DNA from 2 places in the Halomonas sp. 7T genome. Region 1 is predicted to be linked to the other one. Evidence: predicted binding sites of a transcription regulator. Region 1 holds the regulator's gene; the other holds the start of a gene.

Region 1 (7,491 bases):
TTGCTTACTCATGTCTAAACGTTAAAGAGACGATCAGCACCATGCGCAAGCCCCCCTCGACCCCCAGCCAGCTGCGTGAAAGTGCACTGCGCACCCTGCAAATTGAGCAAGCCGCCATTGGGGGCCTTCAGGCAAAGCTTGACGAGGGCTTCGACCATGCCTGTCAATTAATACTTGCCTGCCAAGGCCGAGTCGTGGTCACCGGTATGGGAAAATCTGGTCATATTGCTGGCAAGCTAGCGGCCACCCTTGCTAGCACTGGCACGCCTGCTTTTTTTGTTCACCCTGGCGAAGCTAGCCATGGCGACCTTGGTATGATCACTCGTACCGATGTGGTACTAGCCCTCTCCAACTCTGGCGAAACGGCTGAAGTCACTGCGCTTCTTCCACTGCTTAAAAGGCTCGGCATTCCCCTGGTGAGTATGACCGGCCGCCCCGGTTCGACGCTTGCCAAACATGCCGATGCTCACCTCGACAGTGGCGTTGAACGGGAAGCCTGCCCGCTTGACCTGGCGCCTACCAGCTCAACCACTGCAGCACTCGCCCTCGGGGATGCGCTGGCCGTCGCGCTTTTAGAAGCTCGCGGTTTCACCGCTGAAGACTTCGCGCTCTCTCATCCGGGCGGTAGCTTAGGCAAACGCTTGCTACTGCGCGTAAGAGACGTTATGCATGATGGCGCTCGCCTGCCTCAAGTGGCGCTGGGCAGTCCGTTACGAGATGCCCTGCTGGAAATCACTCGGCAAGGCTTAGGCTTCACCTGCGTTGTCGATAGCGAAGGGCGTTTAGTCGGCGTATTTACAGACGGCGACCTACGCCGCACGCTCGATCAGTTTCATGACCTGCGAAAGATCTGTGTCGATGAGGTCATGACACGGCCCGGCAAGCGCATTGGGCCAGACATACTGGCGGCAGAAGCAGTCCGAATTATGGAGGAAAGCCGCATCACCGCACTCGCCGTGGTCGATGATCAGCAGCGGCCGATTGGCGCCCTACATATGCATGACCTTTTATCCAGCGGCGTAATTTAATCGCCATTCAACACTTGAAGGAGGCTCTATGGCCCTACCTGATGCTCTACTTGACCGCATTCGTCGTGTTCGTCTACTGGCCCTAGATGTCGATGGCATATTGACGGATGGACGCCTTTACTTCCAAGCGGACGGCATTGAAATTAAAGCGTTTCACACCCAGGACGGCCACGGCCTAAAGCTATTAAAACGCGTAGGCATTCATGTAGCGCTGATTACCGGCCGAGACTCTTCCATGGTCAGCCAGCGCGCGGCGTCGCTAGGTATCACGCATGTCTACCAAGGGTGCGAAGACAAACTTGTCACGCTGAAAGCACTCTGCCAGCGCCTGGATATCACGTTAGAGCAAGTTGCCTACTGCGGCGACGATCTGCCAGATTTAGCACCTATTAAGCGCTCTGGGGTGGGCATTACCGTTCCCAATGCGCCTGACTACATGCACACCCACGCGGATTGGATTACCGACCGCTTAGGTGGACACGGCGCAGTGCGTGAGATCTGCGATACGCTGCTGATGTCCCAAGGCCACTGGGATGCCGTGATGGACACCTATTTGCACAGGCATTCGTAATGGCGCTACGGGTTAAAAAGCGCGTCTGGCTGACCGGGATGGTGGTAGCTCTGGGTACCCTGCTGGTGTGGATAGACCCCCGCGGCCCACAAGACATCACACCAGACCCTGAGGCTCAAGCCGAAGAGCCGGGGCATGTGCTAGAAAACGCTGAAATCACCCTATTTGGCGAAACCGGGGCGATTCAACAATCGCTGATAACGCCCTATCTAGTTCACACGCCCCAGCAAGCCATAACGCAAGCCACCTCGCCCAGAGCGACAATATTTGATAGTGAACAGAGGGAATGGCTAGCCACCGCCAACGCTGGCACGCTCAATACGGACACACACGCACTCACGTTAACGGGTTCGGCAAGGCTGCTGGCACCCGATGAAGGCTGGCAGCTGGATACAGAGTCATTACACTATAACGGCATGACTCGCCATGCATGGAGCGAGGCACCGGTACTGCTTCAGCAGCCACCGCAGCAAATCAGTGCCTTACGTATGGATATGTGGCTTGACACGAGCCAGGTTCGATTAACTGATAATGTGCGGGGCACCCATCCGCCCGCCACTCAAGCGCCTTAGGAGTCGCTATGAACGCTTTAATCCGCATCGCGCTTTTAGCCTTAGCGGTGCCGCTCTCGGCGGCTGCCCAAACAACACAAGCCCCTGTTGAAGTTGAAGCTGACCGTTTAGATCTTGACCAGCGCGCAGGTACGGCGGTCTATAGCGGCAATGTCAACATCCGCCAGGGCGAAATGCAGCTTCGCGGAGAACGCGTCGAGATTCAGCGTAATGATGCTGGCGAGCTCGCTCGAGCTACCGCGACAGGCGAGCGCGCTTACCTGCGTAATCAGCTTGAAGATGAAGAGACACCCATGGAAGGCTGGGCACGCCGCATTATCTATCATGTCGCTGAACGCCGGGTTGAGCTCATCGATCAAGCAGAGCTCACTCAGCGAGGCGACCGTTTCCAAGGGGGACGCCTAGAGTACTTCATCGACCGAGAAGTCGTTCAGGCGCGCTCTGATGTTGATGGAAGCGAGTCTCAGCGCATACGCATGACCCTACAGCCCTCGCAATAGGGAGTTCATTTGTGACAACCCCCAGCTCCATGGCAACCAGCGACGCTGCTCCGGTAAAAACGCTCTACGCGCATCATTTGGCGAAAAGCTACAAGCGCCGCCGCGTAGTTAAGGATATTAACTTAGAAATTACCCAAGGCAGCGTTGTAGGACTGCTAGGCCCAAACGGTGCGGGTAAAACCACGTCGTTTTACATGATCGTCGGTCTGGTAAAGTCCGATGCTGGCAACGTGGGTATCGATGATTTAGACCTCACTCGTGCGCCCATGCATGAAAGGGCCATTGCAGGCATTGGCTATTTACCCCAGGAAGCCTCTATTTTTCGTAAGCTTTCCGTTGCCGATAACATCATGGCGATCCTTGAAACTCGAAAGGAGCTCGATCGCGATACGCGAGAACAGCGCCTAGAGTCGTTGCTTGAGGATTTTCATATTACTCATATCCGCGACAATTTAGGCATGAGCCTATCCGGTGGCGAACGTCGGCGCGTTGAAATTGCCCGATCACTGGCCACAGAGCCTGCATTTATTCTGCTAGATGAGCCGTTCGCAGGGGTAGACCCTATTTCCGTTGGTGATATCAAAACGATTATACGTGCGCTCAAACAGCGCCATATCGGTGTACTCATCACCGACCATAACGTTCGGGATACGCTTGATATCTGCGATATTGCCTATATCGTCGGCGATGGCCAAATCATTGCCAGCGGCGACCCGCAATCCATTCTCGACAATCAGAAGGTACGCGATGTTTACCTTGGGGCTGATTTCCGCCTATAAACAAGCGTCTACCGACTAATTACTTTTCATGGCATGCTTATTGCACTTGCGCCAGAGGATAACTCGCACTAGGGTGGAGCTTTCTGATTAACGAGTGGTTCTCAGATGGTCATGAAAGCTTCTCTTCAACTGCGTATCGGCACACAGCTCACCATGACACCTCAGCTGCAGCAGGCAATTGCGCTGCTTCAGCTCTCCACACTCGATCTGCGGCAAGAAATTCAGCAAGCGCTCGATGCTAATCCCATGTTGGAACAAGAGGATGAATTTGGCGAGCAGGCAGTCACCGAAACACCAGAAACAGAATGGGCCGAAAGCATCCCCAACGAACTGTCTGTTGATAGTGACTGGTCAGATACCTACCAAGATATGGGCAGCGTAGGCGGTGCCAGCGAAGGGCCTGACTTTGAGCGTCAAGCAGCGGGCCAAAGCCTTCATGGCCACCTCCTTTGGCAGTTGGCTATGACCGACTTCTCGCCTCGAGAGCACGCCATTGCCGAAAGCTTAATCGACGCTCTAGATGCCAACGGCTACCTCACCCAGCCGCTTAACGATATCCGTGAGGGCTTGAAAGCGCAGGGCCTCGATAGCCTAAGCCAGCGTGAAGTCGAAAATACCCTGTTGCGCTTGCAGCAATTCGAACCCACGGGAGTTTTTGCACGGGATTTACGCGAGTGCCTCATGCTTCAACTCGCCACACTCCCAGAGGAAACCCCGTTTCTAGTGCCCGCTAAACGGTTGGTGCGCCAGTTTCTTGAAGCGTTAGGCAAAGACGATCTACGACTGCTTAAGCGGCGGTTGAGTCTAGACAATGAACAGCTTGATGACGTTATTCGCCTTATTCGTAGCCTTGACCCGCGTCCCGGCAGTGCCTATGGCGATAGCGACGATAGCTACATAACCCCAGACTTAGTCGTACGGCATGACAACGAAGGGTGGCACTTAGAACTTAATCCGGAAGCATTGCCAAAGCTGCGCATTCAGCCAGACTACGCCAGCCTCATCAAGCGTGCAGATAAAAGCCAAGACAACCAGTTTCTTAAAGAGCACCTGCAGGAAGCCCGCTGGCTGATTAAAAGCCTTTCCAGCCGTAATGACACGCTGCTGCGGGTGGGCCGTGAAATTATCACGCGCCAGATTGGCTTTTTAGAGCATGGCGAAGAGGCAATGAAGCCGTTAATCCTAGCGGATATCGCCGAGGCCGTGGAAATGCATGAATCCACGATTTCCAGGGTGACCACCCAAAAGTATATTCATACGCCTCGCGGCGTATTTGAACTTAAATATTTCTTCTCCAGCCAGGTGAGCGGCCAGGAAGGTGGCGATAGCCACTCCAGCACCGCCATCCGCGCACGGATTAAGAAGTTGGTTCAAGAGGAGCCGCCCGGCAAGCCGCTCTCCGACAGCCGTTTGGTAGCGCTTTTGGAAACAGGTGGTATCAGTGTTGCGCGGCGCACAGTCGCTAAATATCGAGAGTCAATGGGCATTCCCTCCTCCAGTGAACGGCGCCGTTTACGTTAGCGAACAAGGAAACACCGCTATAGGGCTTTGCAATAGCGCAAAAAGGGTTACAATCGAAGTACAGTCCCATGGATAAGGAGCACGTCAATGCAAGTAAACATCACTGGTCATCATGTAGAACTGACTGACGCCTTGCGTGACTACGTCAACGAAAAACTAGCGCGCGTTGAGCGACATTACGACAACATTACGACAGTACAAGTGACCTTATCTGTTGAAAAAGAGCGCCAACAAGCTGCCTGCACGCTGCATGCAGCAGGGGCTGACCTGCATGCCGAGGCGCTAGACAATGATATGTATGCTGCTATTGACGCTTTAGCAGACAAAATCGACCGTCAACTCGTTAAACACAAGGAAAAAGCACAAGCTCGCGCCCAAGGCGCTGGCGTGCGTTAATTCAATGACGTTGGAAACCATACTTCCCCCGGAGCGCATTCTTTACGACGTGCCCGGGGGCAGCAAAAAAAGGGTGCTGGAATTTTTCAGCACCTTTATTGCTCAAAATACCCCTAGCCTTGATAGCCAGGAAGTTTTTAGCCGTTTAATCGGTCGCGAGCGCCTGGGAAGCACGGGGATAGGCAACGGTGTTGCCATCCCCCATGCGCGAAGCCCGCACTGCACCGCGCCTATCGCTGGCTTTTTAAAACTTGCTGAACCGGTCGATTTTGATGCTATCGACGGAGATCCAGTCGATTTGGTCTTCGTTTTATTAGTACCAGAAGAGGCCGACGACACTCACCTAGCGTTGCTTGGGCAAGTTGCCACCATCATGAATGAGGCCGATACGCGCCAGCAATTGCGCAAAAGCGAAAGCCAGCGTGAGCTTCTTGAGCTTATCACCTCTAAAATTCGTGAAAAAACCGCGCATTAAGCATCTACTTCGACGCTAGCTGCTGACTTTTTTGTTGAAGCCCCACTTATTTTTGGCAGCCCAAGAGAAAATCTATGCAACTGGTGATCATTAGCGGCCGTTCCGGATCCGGTAAATCTATCGCCTTACAAGCGCTAGAAGATCTAGGCTATTACGCCATCGACAACTTACCCGCCATGCTGCTTGGCTCTCTCGTTGACGAGCTGCGCGCTCAGGGTGGGCGTACACATTTAGCGGTGAGTATCGATGCCCGTAACTTGCCCACTGCCCTTGAGCAACTGCCATCTTTGCTTGAAGAGCTCAAGCAGCGGGATATTCGCTTCCAGGTCATTTACCTGACGACTGATGCCAGAGTTTTACTAGAACGCTACTCCGCCACTCGGCGCCGCCATCCGTTAACTCGTGATAGCGATATGACGCTAGAGGAAGCGATCAATAAAGAAGAAGAAACGCTGTTAGAGATCCGTGACCTTGCTGATCTGATGATCGACACTTCTCGCTTGTCAGTGCACGATTTACGCCGCCGCATTACTGACCAAGTTGCCCATCAGCATAGTGATAGCCTCACCCTTACGTTTGAGTCCTTTGGCTATAAGCGTGGTGTCCCCCTAGATGCCGATATTGTTTTTGATGTTCGCTGTTTACCTAACCCTTATTGGGACCCGACATTACGACAATATACCGGCCGAGATGCAAAGATTGTGGCATTTCTCAACAGCTATCCTATCGTCGATGCAATGAGTAGCGATATTTATAGCTGGCTAGAGAAGTGGCTACCTGCCTACCAAAATAGTCAGAGAAGCTATATGACCGTCGCCATTGGCTGCACCGGCGGCCAACACCGCTCTGTTTATATGGTGGAAGAACTTGCACAAAGGCTCGTAAAAAACATAGGGGAAGTGCAGCTAAGGCACAGAGAACTGGGACTTCAATACACGCTTAGCGAGCAACCAGCGAAGCAACTCTCTTCAGAATTGATCAAACATGATCAACCATAACGTCTAAAGCGTACGTCACCAACAAAGACGACACCACTCGGCAAAAAGGAACCAGGGTGCCAGAACGAACGTTAACCCTTACCAATCAGCGCGGCTTACACGCGCGAGCGGCGACTAAGCTAGTCCAGTGTGGGCAGCAGTATTCCGCCAGCATTTACGTTTATAAGCAGCAACAGATGGCAGATGCGGCCAATATCATGTCGCTGCTAATGCTAGCAGCCCCTTGTGGTACCGAGTTAAAGATCATTGCCGAGGGCGAGGACGCTGAACAGGCGTTGGAGGCTATCCAACGCCTGTTCGATGCGCGCTTTGATGAGGATCAGTAGCGGCTAACTGCTGACGCTAGCTGCCAGCGATGGTCATGGCGTCAATTAGCCAGCTGCCGGTGTGAATGCTGCCTCGGGTATCTGTATCATCAGCAACGCCAACCAAGCCCGCAAACATGCTGTTAAGATTTCCGGCAATAGTGAACTCTTCGATGGGGTACTGCACCTCCCCATTTTCAATCCAAAAACCTGCGGCCCCTCTTGAATAGTCACCGGTAACGCCATTAACACCCTGGCCCATCAACTCGGTCACCCAAATCCCACGCCCCATCTCCTTTAGCAGTGCCTCCCGGCTAGTGGCTGGGGTCTTCAGCCGAATATTACG
Region 2 (7,491 bases), 360 kb from region 1:
AACTCTGCGCGGTGAGTGTTGCCGGTTAAGTCGGTGAGCAGGTGGCGCAGCAAACGGTCGACCAGCCAGGGCTGTACCACCTCGCCTTCGGGCATTTGCTGCAGGGCAATTTCCAGCTCGTAGAGCGCTTCATGGCGCGCCTCATCGACCCGCGGGGCTTGGCTAGTGGGGCCAATGAACAGCCCGGAGAAGAGGTACGAGAGGCTAGGGTGGTGCTGCCAGTAGGTGACCAAGCTGGCCAGCAAGTCGGGACGACGCAAAAATGGAGAGTCGTCTGGGGTGATGCCGCCTAAGGTAACGTGATTGCCGCCGCCGGTGCCAGTATGGCGGCCGTCCAGCATGAATTTTTCGGTGCCAAGGCGCGCCTGTCGTGCCTCGTCGTAGAGCCGCTCGGTCTGCGCGACCAGCGTTTGCCAACTGGCGGCGGGCATGATGTTGACTTCGATAACACCGGGATCGGGGGTAATCTGGAAACTCTCCAGGCGTGGATCGCGGGGCGGCGCGTAGCCCTCGATCATGACTGGGCAGGCCAGCGTGCGGGCACACTCTTCGATGCTGCTGAGCAGGTCGAGATAGTGTTCGAGCTGGGTGAGTGGCGGCAGGAAGATATGTAAACGGCCCTCGCGGGGTTCGATACATAAGCTGGTGTGAATGATCTTATGGTCACGATCCTCCACCGCGCTTGGCTGCTGCTGAACCGACTCGCCTTCCGGGTGGCTATGGCTTGGATGCGTGGTGTGGCCCAGGCGTTCTGCGCTGGTAAAACGGTGCTGTTCGGCGTTGCGGCGGGCTACTTCGCCGTGAATGTCGCCAAGTACCGGGCGCGGGGCAAACAGCGACTGTGGCTGGGGCTGGTCTTCCGGGTCGGCCCAGGGTAGCGCAGAGAGCGGTAATCGAAGGCCCATGGGCGAGTCACCGGGCACCAGGAAAAGGTGGTCGCGCTTCAGCGGCCAGCGCCCGCTTTCCCAGCGATGCGATTGGGCAATGGAGTGGCGCAGCGGCAGGGCATAGCCGACCACCGCGCTCAAGTCTTGTTCCAGCAAGCGTGCTAGGCGGTGTCGTTCGGCGTCGTCTTTTAAGTCGGCCTGGCGCGGGTCGACGTTGACCGGCAGCGTTTGCTCTTTCCAGAGGTAGTAGTAGGCATCTTCATAGGCGGGAATCCAGCAGCGCTGTGCCACGCCCAGACGTTCGCTTAGGGCGCGAGTGAAACGCTGGGCCATGGCGTCATCGGCCACCACGGCAGGCGCGCCTTCCATGCAGGCCAGCCAGTTGGGGTCGCGCCAAAGCGGCACGCCATCTTTACGCCAGTAGCAGGCCAGCGCCCAGCGGGGCAGCGGCTCACCGGGATACCACTTGCCCTGCTGCTGTTGAATCACACTGCCAGGGGCGTAGGCCGCCTGCAAACGGCTCAGCAGCGCTTCAGCACGCTCACGTTTGTGCTCACCCAGGGCGTCAGTGTTCCACTGAGGGCTTTCCATATCGTCGATAGAGACAAACGTCGGTTCGCCGCCCATGGTGAGCCGGACATCCTGCTGGTTCAGCTCGTGGTCAACCTGGTCGCCAAGCGCCAGGATACGTTGCCACTGCTGGTCGCTGTAGGGGTTGGTGACGCGAGGGTCTTCATGAATACGCTCGACGCGCATCTCCACGTCAAACGTCACCTCGCACTTTTCCGAAAAGCCGGTAATGGCGGCGGCGCTGCCGGTCGTCGGCGTAGCGGCTAGCGGAATGTGGCCTTCGCCCGCAAACAGCCCTGAGGTGGGGTCTAGGCCTACCCAGCCCGCGCCGGGTAGGAACACTTCGGTCCAGGCGTGGAGGTCGGTGAAGTCCACATCGGTGCCGCTGGGGCCATCCAGTGCCTTCACATCTGGCGTGAGCTGAATCAGGTAGCCCGAGACAAAACGAGCGGCAAGGCCCAGGTGGCGCAGTATCTGCACCAGCAGCCAAGCGCTGTCACGGCAGGAGCCGCTCGCCAGGGTTAGCGTCTCTTCGCAGCTCTGTACCCCAGGCTCCATGCGCACGAGATAGCTGATATCTTTTTGCAGACGCTGGTTGAGGGCGACGAGGAAATCGACGCTGGTGGTCGGCTCAAGAGAGACGTCTTTTAGCCACTCCAGCAGACGTGGCCCCGCCTCGGTCACTTCCAGGTATGGTCCTAACTCCTTGGTGAGTTCATCGGGGTATGCGAAGGGAATCTGTTGGGCGACATCATCCAAAAAGAAATCGAACGGGTTGATCACCGTCATGGGGGCGATGAGCTCGACGGCAATCGTGAGCTCTTTGCGGGGTTCGGGAAAAACCAAGCGAGCGTTAAAGTTGCCGAATGGGTCCTGCTGCCAGTTTAAAAAATGATCATCGCCTGAAATGTTCAGCGAGTAGGCATCAATATGGGTACGGCAGTGGGGGGCTGGGCGTAGCCGAACCACATGAGGTGATAATTTAACGGGTCGGTCGAAGCGATACGTTGTGCGGTGATGCAAAGCAACGCGAATGGTCATTAGGCAGCCCCTAAAGTAAGCCGTGTTCAACCGACCCAGCAGTTCGCCAGCACCGGTAAGGACAACAACAGTTAAAAGTTAAGTATAAAAAGTATCGTTGCTGTTGCTCTTTTTTGCAGCTGCAATATTTCATCATGCGTTTAAGAAGTGTGGAAAAACTTCCAAAATTCTAGTTACGGCAGTATTTGCACATTAATGGTGCTTTCTTCAGGTGCTGTGTTGGTAAAACTGTTGGTAGAGCACCAGAAAGGTGCGCGAATAAATAACGACAGCGGCAATCACTCTCTTATGAGTTATCTAAACGTTGAAATAACGCGAAAGATGGTACGTATTTTGCCTAAACACTTATGTAGTTAACTAAAGGCGTCGCTAATGAGTGTCGTTAGCTATGTAGATTGCGCGCGGCAGGCCTACACTCGGTTTAATGTAGATGTCGCTTCTACCCTTGCGCTAGGAGAGCGCCCATGAGCCAAGTAAATTGGAATAACTATGTGTGCCATGACTTTTACGACGAACTGTTAGCGGCGCCGGGGCAGCCCCGTACATCGGCAGACGAGCTTTGTAATATGCTGGCTCACTTTAGCGCTGAAGAGTTGGCTGAGCGTAAGACCGCGGCAGAGATTGCCATTCGAACGATGGGGATTACGTTTACCGTTTATTCAGAGGGAGCAATGATTGATCGCGCTTGGCCGTTTGATATTGTCCCGAGAATTATATCCGCCAGCGAATGGCGTAAAACAGAGGCTGGCTTAAAGCAGCGTGTACAAGCATTAAATCTTTTTATTGATGATCTTTATCATGAGCAAAAAATTATTAAAGACAAAGTATTACCCGCTGAAGTGTTGGCTCAGTCGGTTAATTTTCGCCCCCAATGTGTTGGTGTAAATCCGCCTCACGGCATTTGGGCACACATATGTGGGTCTGATTTAGTGCGCGGCGGCGATGGGGTGCTGTATGTGCTTGAAGATAACTTGCGTATTCCATCGGGTGTTTCCTACATGCTTGAGAATCGCAACGTGACCAAGCGCGTGCTGCCTGAGCTTTTCGCTTCTGGCAAGATTCTGCCGGTGGATGATTACGTCGCTCAGCTCTACGACATGCTGGCGGCGATGTCGCCTCGTCCAGGAGATGACCCGCAGGTGGTCGTGCTAACGCCGGGTATTTATAACTCTGCCTATTTCGAACACGCCTACCTTGCGCAGCAAATGGGGGTGGAGCTGGTGCAGGGCAGTGACCTGTTGGTCGACGATGATGATGTTGTTTATATGCGCACCGTGGAGGGGTTGCGGCGGGTAGACGTGATTTACCGCCGGGTTGATGATGAGTTTCTCGATCCTGAAGTCTTTAACCCAACCTCTGTACTTGGGGTGGCGGGGTTAATGCGCTCATGGCGAGCGGGCAAGGTAGCGCTCGCCAATGCCCCGGGGGCCGGGGTCGCGGACGACAAAGTGGTTTATGCGTTCGTACCTGACATTATTCGCTACTACCTGGATCAGGAGCCGCTGCTGCCCAACGTGCCGAGTTACCTATGCATGTTCGAAGAGGATCGCAAATATGTGTTAGAGCATTTAGACGAACTGGTGGTCAAGCCCGCTAACGAATCAGGCGGCTACGGCATGCTGATTGGCCCCCGCTCCACCCAAGAGACCCGCGATGAATTTGCCCGTCTAATCAAAGCGAATCCACGTAATTATATGGCCCAGCCGACGTTGGCACTCTCCACTACGCCTACGCTTGCCAACGGCTTGCCTCAGCCGCGCCATGTGGATCTGCGTCCATTTATTCTATCTGGGCCGGAAATTCATGTGACGACGGGCGGGTTAACCCGTGTTGCACTCGTAGAAGGTTCGCTAGTCGTTAACTCTTCCCAGGGCGGTGGTAGTAAAGATACCTGGATAGTGGAAACGGATGAGAACGCGGCGCCCGCCACTGAGCATAAAGGAGCCTAGCGTCATGCTGTCACGCGTAGCAGAAAACCTTTACTGGATGGCGCGCTACATTGAGCGGGCCGAAGATACCGCGCGGCTATTGAGCGTCAATAGTCACTTAATGCTGGACTTGCCACGCCACTTACCGCTGGGCTGGGCGCCGCTGATTGAGATGACGGGAACACTGGAGTTCTTCAATGAGCGCCATACCAGTTTCGATGAGCGCAGCGTGGTGCACTTTTTGTGTGCCGATGCCCAAAACGGCAGTTCGATTCTTTCTGCGCTAGCCAGCGCCCGGGAGAACCTGCGCACGACACGCGATGTGGTGCCCCGCGAGATATGGGAAGAGGTTAACCAGCTCTATCTCAGTGTGGCGGATCACGCTGAAAGTGGAGTCAGTCCCCGGCGGCGCGATATGTTCTTAAAAAGCGTGATACGCGGCTGCCAAACACTAACAGGGCTGATTGAAGGTACCTTGAGCCACGGCCCCGCGCGCACGTTTATCGAGCTGGGGCGTCAGCTGGAGCGGGCAGATATGACGACGCGTATTGTTGATGTGCGCTCTGCCAGTTTGCTGCCTCAAAACCCTGAAGAGCTGCTGCCGTTTGAAAACTTGCAGTGGATGAGTGTGTTGAAATCACTCACCGCTTACCAAATGTATCGCCAACAGGTGAGGCTTCGGGTGCGCGGGCCAGACGTACTGCGTTTTTTACTGCAGGATCCTAACCTGCCACGTTCAATTGCGTGCAGTTTGGAAACCTTAGGTCACGAACTGCAGCTGCTACCCAGGCAAGACCGAGTGGCCGCAACGGTGTCGCTGGTGCGGGCGGATGTTGTTGACGCCGATATACAGGCGTTGGCCCACTCGCCAAGTAAGCTGCATGCCTTTGTGGACGAGCTGCAAATTGGCTTTGCCACTATTCACGACACGCTCAGCGCGACCTACTTTGTGAATAGTGATGAAGTGCCGAGGGTGACGCAATGGCAGAGCCAAAGCCAGAGCCATGCCGGGGATAACGACAACGACTAATTATGCCGATAACGAGCTGGCGCGTGCCTTCTGAATGAGGGCATGGATATACGCCAGCTTATCGTGCACGGCCGGTGCAAGCACTCCCGGCGCTAAATCCAATAAGCCCATATCGCGATTCAGCTCATTCACCGCCATGCCGACCTTGTGAAAGTCCCTGAGCATACTTTCCAAGGTGTCGTCACACTCTGCGCGAGCAAGCCCCATGTGTATGGCGGTGTCCAGCACAGCTACCATATCCAGATAAAACGCAAACGTCTCGGCGAAATCCTCCCAGGGGTGCATGGCCGCATAGGCGGAAATAAAGCGTGTTGGCCAGTCAGCAGGTGCGCCTTGTTGATAATACTGCTCTAGCGCATCGCTATAAGAGGGATGGTTGTGGTCGCCAAAAACGCGGCAGCTGGCCTCTTCGTCTTGCTCTTTTACCAGCAAGTCCCAGTAGTAGTGGCCAATCTCATGGCGAAAGTGGCCGATCAGCGTACGGTGGGATTCGTTCATATCCACCCGCAGCCGCTCGCGTTCAACGTCATCCGCCTCTTTCACATTGATGGTGATGTGGCCATTGGCATGGCCCGTGTAGACCTTCTCTTGATTAGCCGTTGAGCGCCAAAGCCCCTGATCGGGGAGGGCGTCGGCCATAAACGAAAAGCTTAGCGCTACACGAATATTTTCACCCTCCATGCCATGGGGCAGTTGGAGGTGGTCTAAGGTATGGAACAGGCGGCGTTTGGCTGCTTCTAGCGCCGCCCAGCGTTCGCGGTTACCTATAATATCAAGGTCGGGGATCACCTCATTGTAGCGGCAGCAGTCGCACAGCGTATCGGCGTGTCCTTCGTTCATCACTACCATACGGTTACACACATTCTCGACAGCGTAGTTGTGGCACTTCATCAGCGCAGCGTTGCAGCTAAGGTGTGTGCAGCGGTAGCCCCCGTTTGCTAAAGGCGCTAACGCCACAATATGTGAACAGGCCGGGCACCAGCCCACTTCCGACTCACAGGCAAGGCAGTGGGTGTTTTCATAGAAAAGCGGATTGCCGCAGCGGCAGCTAAACGTCTGCATGGTTGCCTCCTGGTGGGTGTTGCACCTTAAAAACCACAGGCGTAGCGATGTGAGGGCTTGTCTTTATCGTCAGCATAGCGATGGGATGTCGGCGAGGGAAAGGCTAATTATTAGCGTATTAAAAACAGGCACTGCAGTGACTGCTCCTCACCCTACGTCGCTACGCGACCACGGGTGAGGCTTCCCACTTCTCAGGCCGCAGCCGGTGCGTGACCGGTCTTACACAGGCCTCGATGGGCAGAGGCCGACAGTCCTTCGGCCTTTAATTTTAAAATGCCTTGCTGGCGAATATTGATGGCGGCGTTAATGTCGCGGTCAATCGCCTTTGTGCCGCAACGTGGGCAATCCCAGGTGCGAACCTTTAGTGGCATTTGTTCGACCTTATGGCCACAGCCTGCACAGGTCTTGGAGCTGGCGAACCACTGGTCTATTTTGACCAAATGCTTACCTTGCTGCTTCGCCTTGTAGTCCAGTTTTTGGATCAAGCTATACCAACTCGCATCGGCAATATGTTTCGCCAGCTTGCGGTGTTTCAGCATGTTTTTGACGTTCAAGGTCTCGACGACCACCGCTTGGTTGTCGTCAATGAGTTGTCGAGACAGTTTGTGCTGGAAGTCAGCACGGGCATTGGCCAACCGCTCGTGCGCCTTGGCGAGCTTAAGCCGTGCTGTCGCACGGCCTTTGCTGCCTTTCTGGCAGCGAGAGAGGGCTTTCTGCTTGCGGCGCAGGTTGGCACGCGCCCGCTTCAAGAAGCGAGGATTGGCGACCTTGCGGCCAGTGGAGTCGATGGCCAGATGCGTCAAGCCCATATCGACCCCCAGCACAGTGTCTACTGTTTGCAGAGGAGTGGGTGACTTTACACCGTCCTCGACCAGCAGCGAGGCAAAATACTTGCCCGTGGTGGTGCGGGTTAAGGTGATACTTTTCAGCGTGCCGGTGATCTCGCGATGAATCCGTGCCTTAATCGGCGGGA

What was found. The regulator sigma-54, encoded in region 1, starts transcription at its own class of promoters, with help from an activator protein. The targets are predictions, from matches to a motif close to TGGCACNNNNNTTGCTNT.
Region 2: a site for sigma-54 is predicted at 2,821-2,838, ahead of LOS15_RS02395 (circularly permuted type 2 ATP-grasp protein). Genes of this name have one in related genera too.

The regions. Positions count from the first base shown of each region.
Region 1 is NZ_CP087112.1:878,771-886,261, reverse strand. Features, by position in the region: gene LOS15_RS04015 (KpsF/GutQ family sugar-phosphate isomerase) at 42-1,028, shown strand; gene LOS15_RS04010 (KdsC family phosphatase) at 1,057-1,599, shown strand; gene lptC (LPS export ABC transporter periplasmic protein LptC) at 1,599-2,171, shown strand; gene lptA (lipopolysaccharide transport periplasmic protein LptA) at 2,180-2,671, shown strand; gene lptB (LPS export ABC transporter ATP-binding protein) at 2,701-3,450, shown strand; gene LOS15_RS03990 (RNA polymerase factor sigma-54) at 3,556-4,971, shown strand; gene hpf (ribosome hibernation-promoting factor, HPF/YfiA family) at 5,059-5,367, shown strand; gene ptsN (PTS IIA-like nitrogen regulatory protein PtsN) at 5,372-5,842, shown strand; gene rapZ (RNase adapter RapZ) at 5,917-6,840, shown strand; gene LOS15_RS03970 (HPr family phosphocarrier protein) at 6,897-7,166, shown strand; gene pmbA (metalloprotease PmbA) at 7,183-7,491, opposite strand, start outside.
Region 2 is NZ_CP087112.1:514,098-521,588, forward strand. Features, by position in the region: gene LOS15_RS02390 (DUF2126 domain-containing protein) at 1-2,498, opposite strand, end outside; gene LOS15_RS02395 (circularly permuted type 2 ATP-grasp protein) at 2,963-4,447, shown strand; gene LOS15_RS02400 (alpha-E domain-containing protein) at 4,452-5,456, shown strand; gene LOS15_RS02405 (putative zinc-binding metallopeptidase) at 5,457-6,518, opposite strand; gene LOS15_RS02410 (RNA-guided endonuclease InsQ/TnpB family protein) at 6,710-7,491, opposite strand, start outside.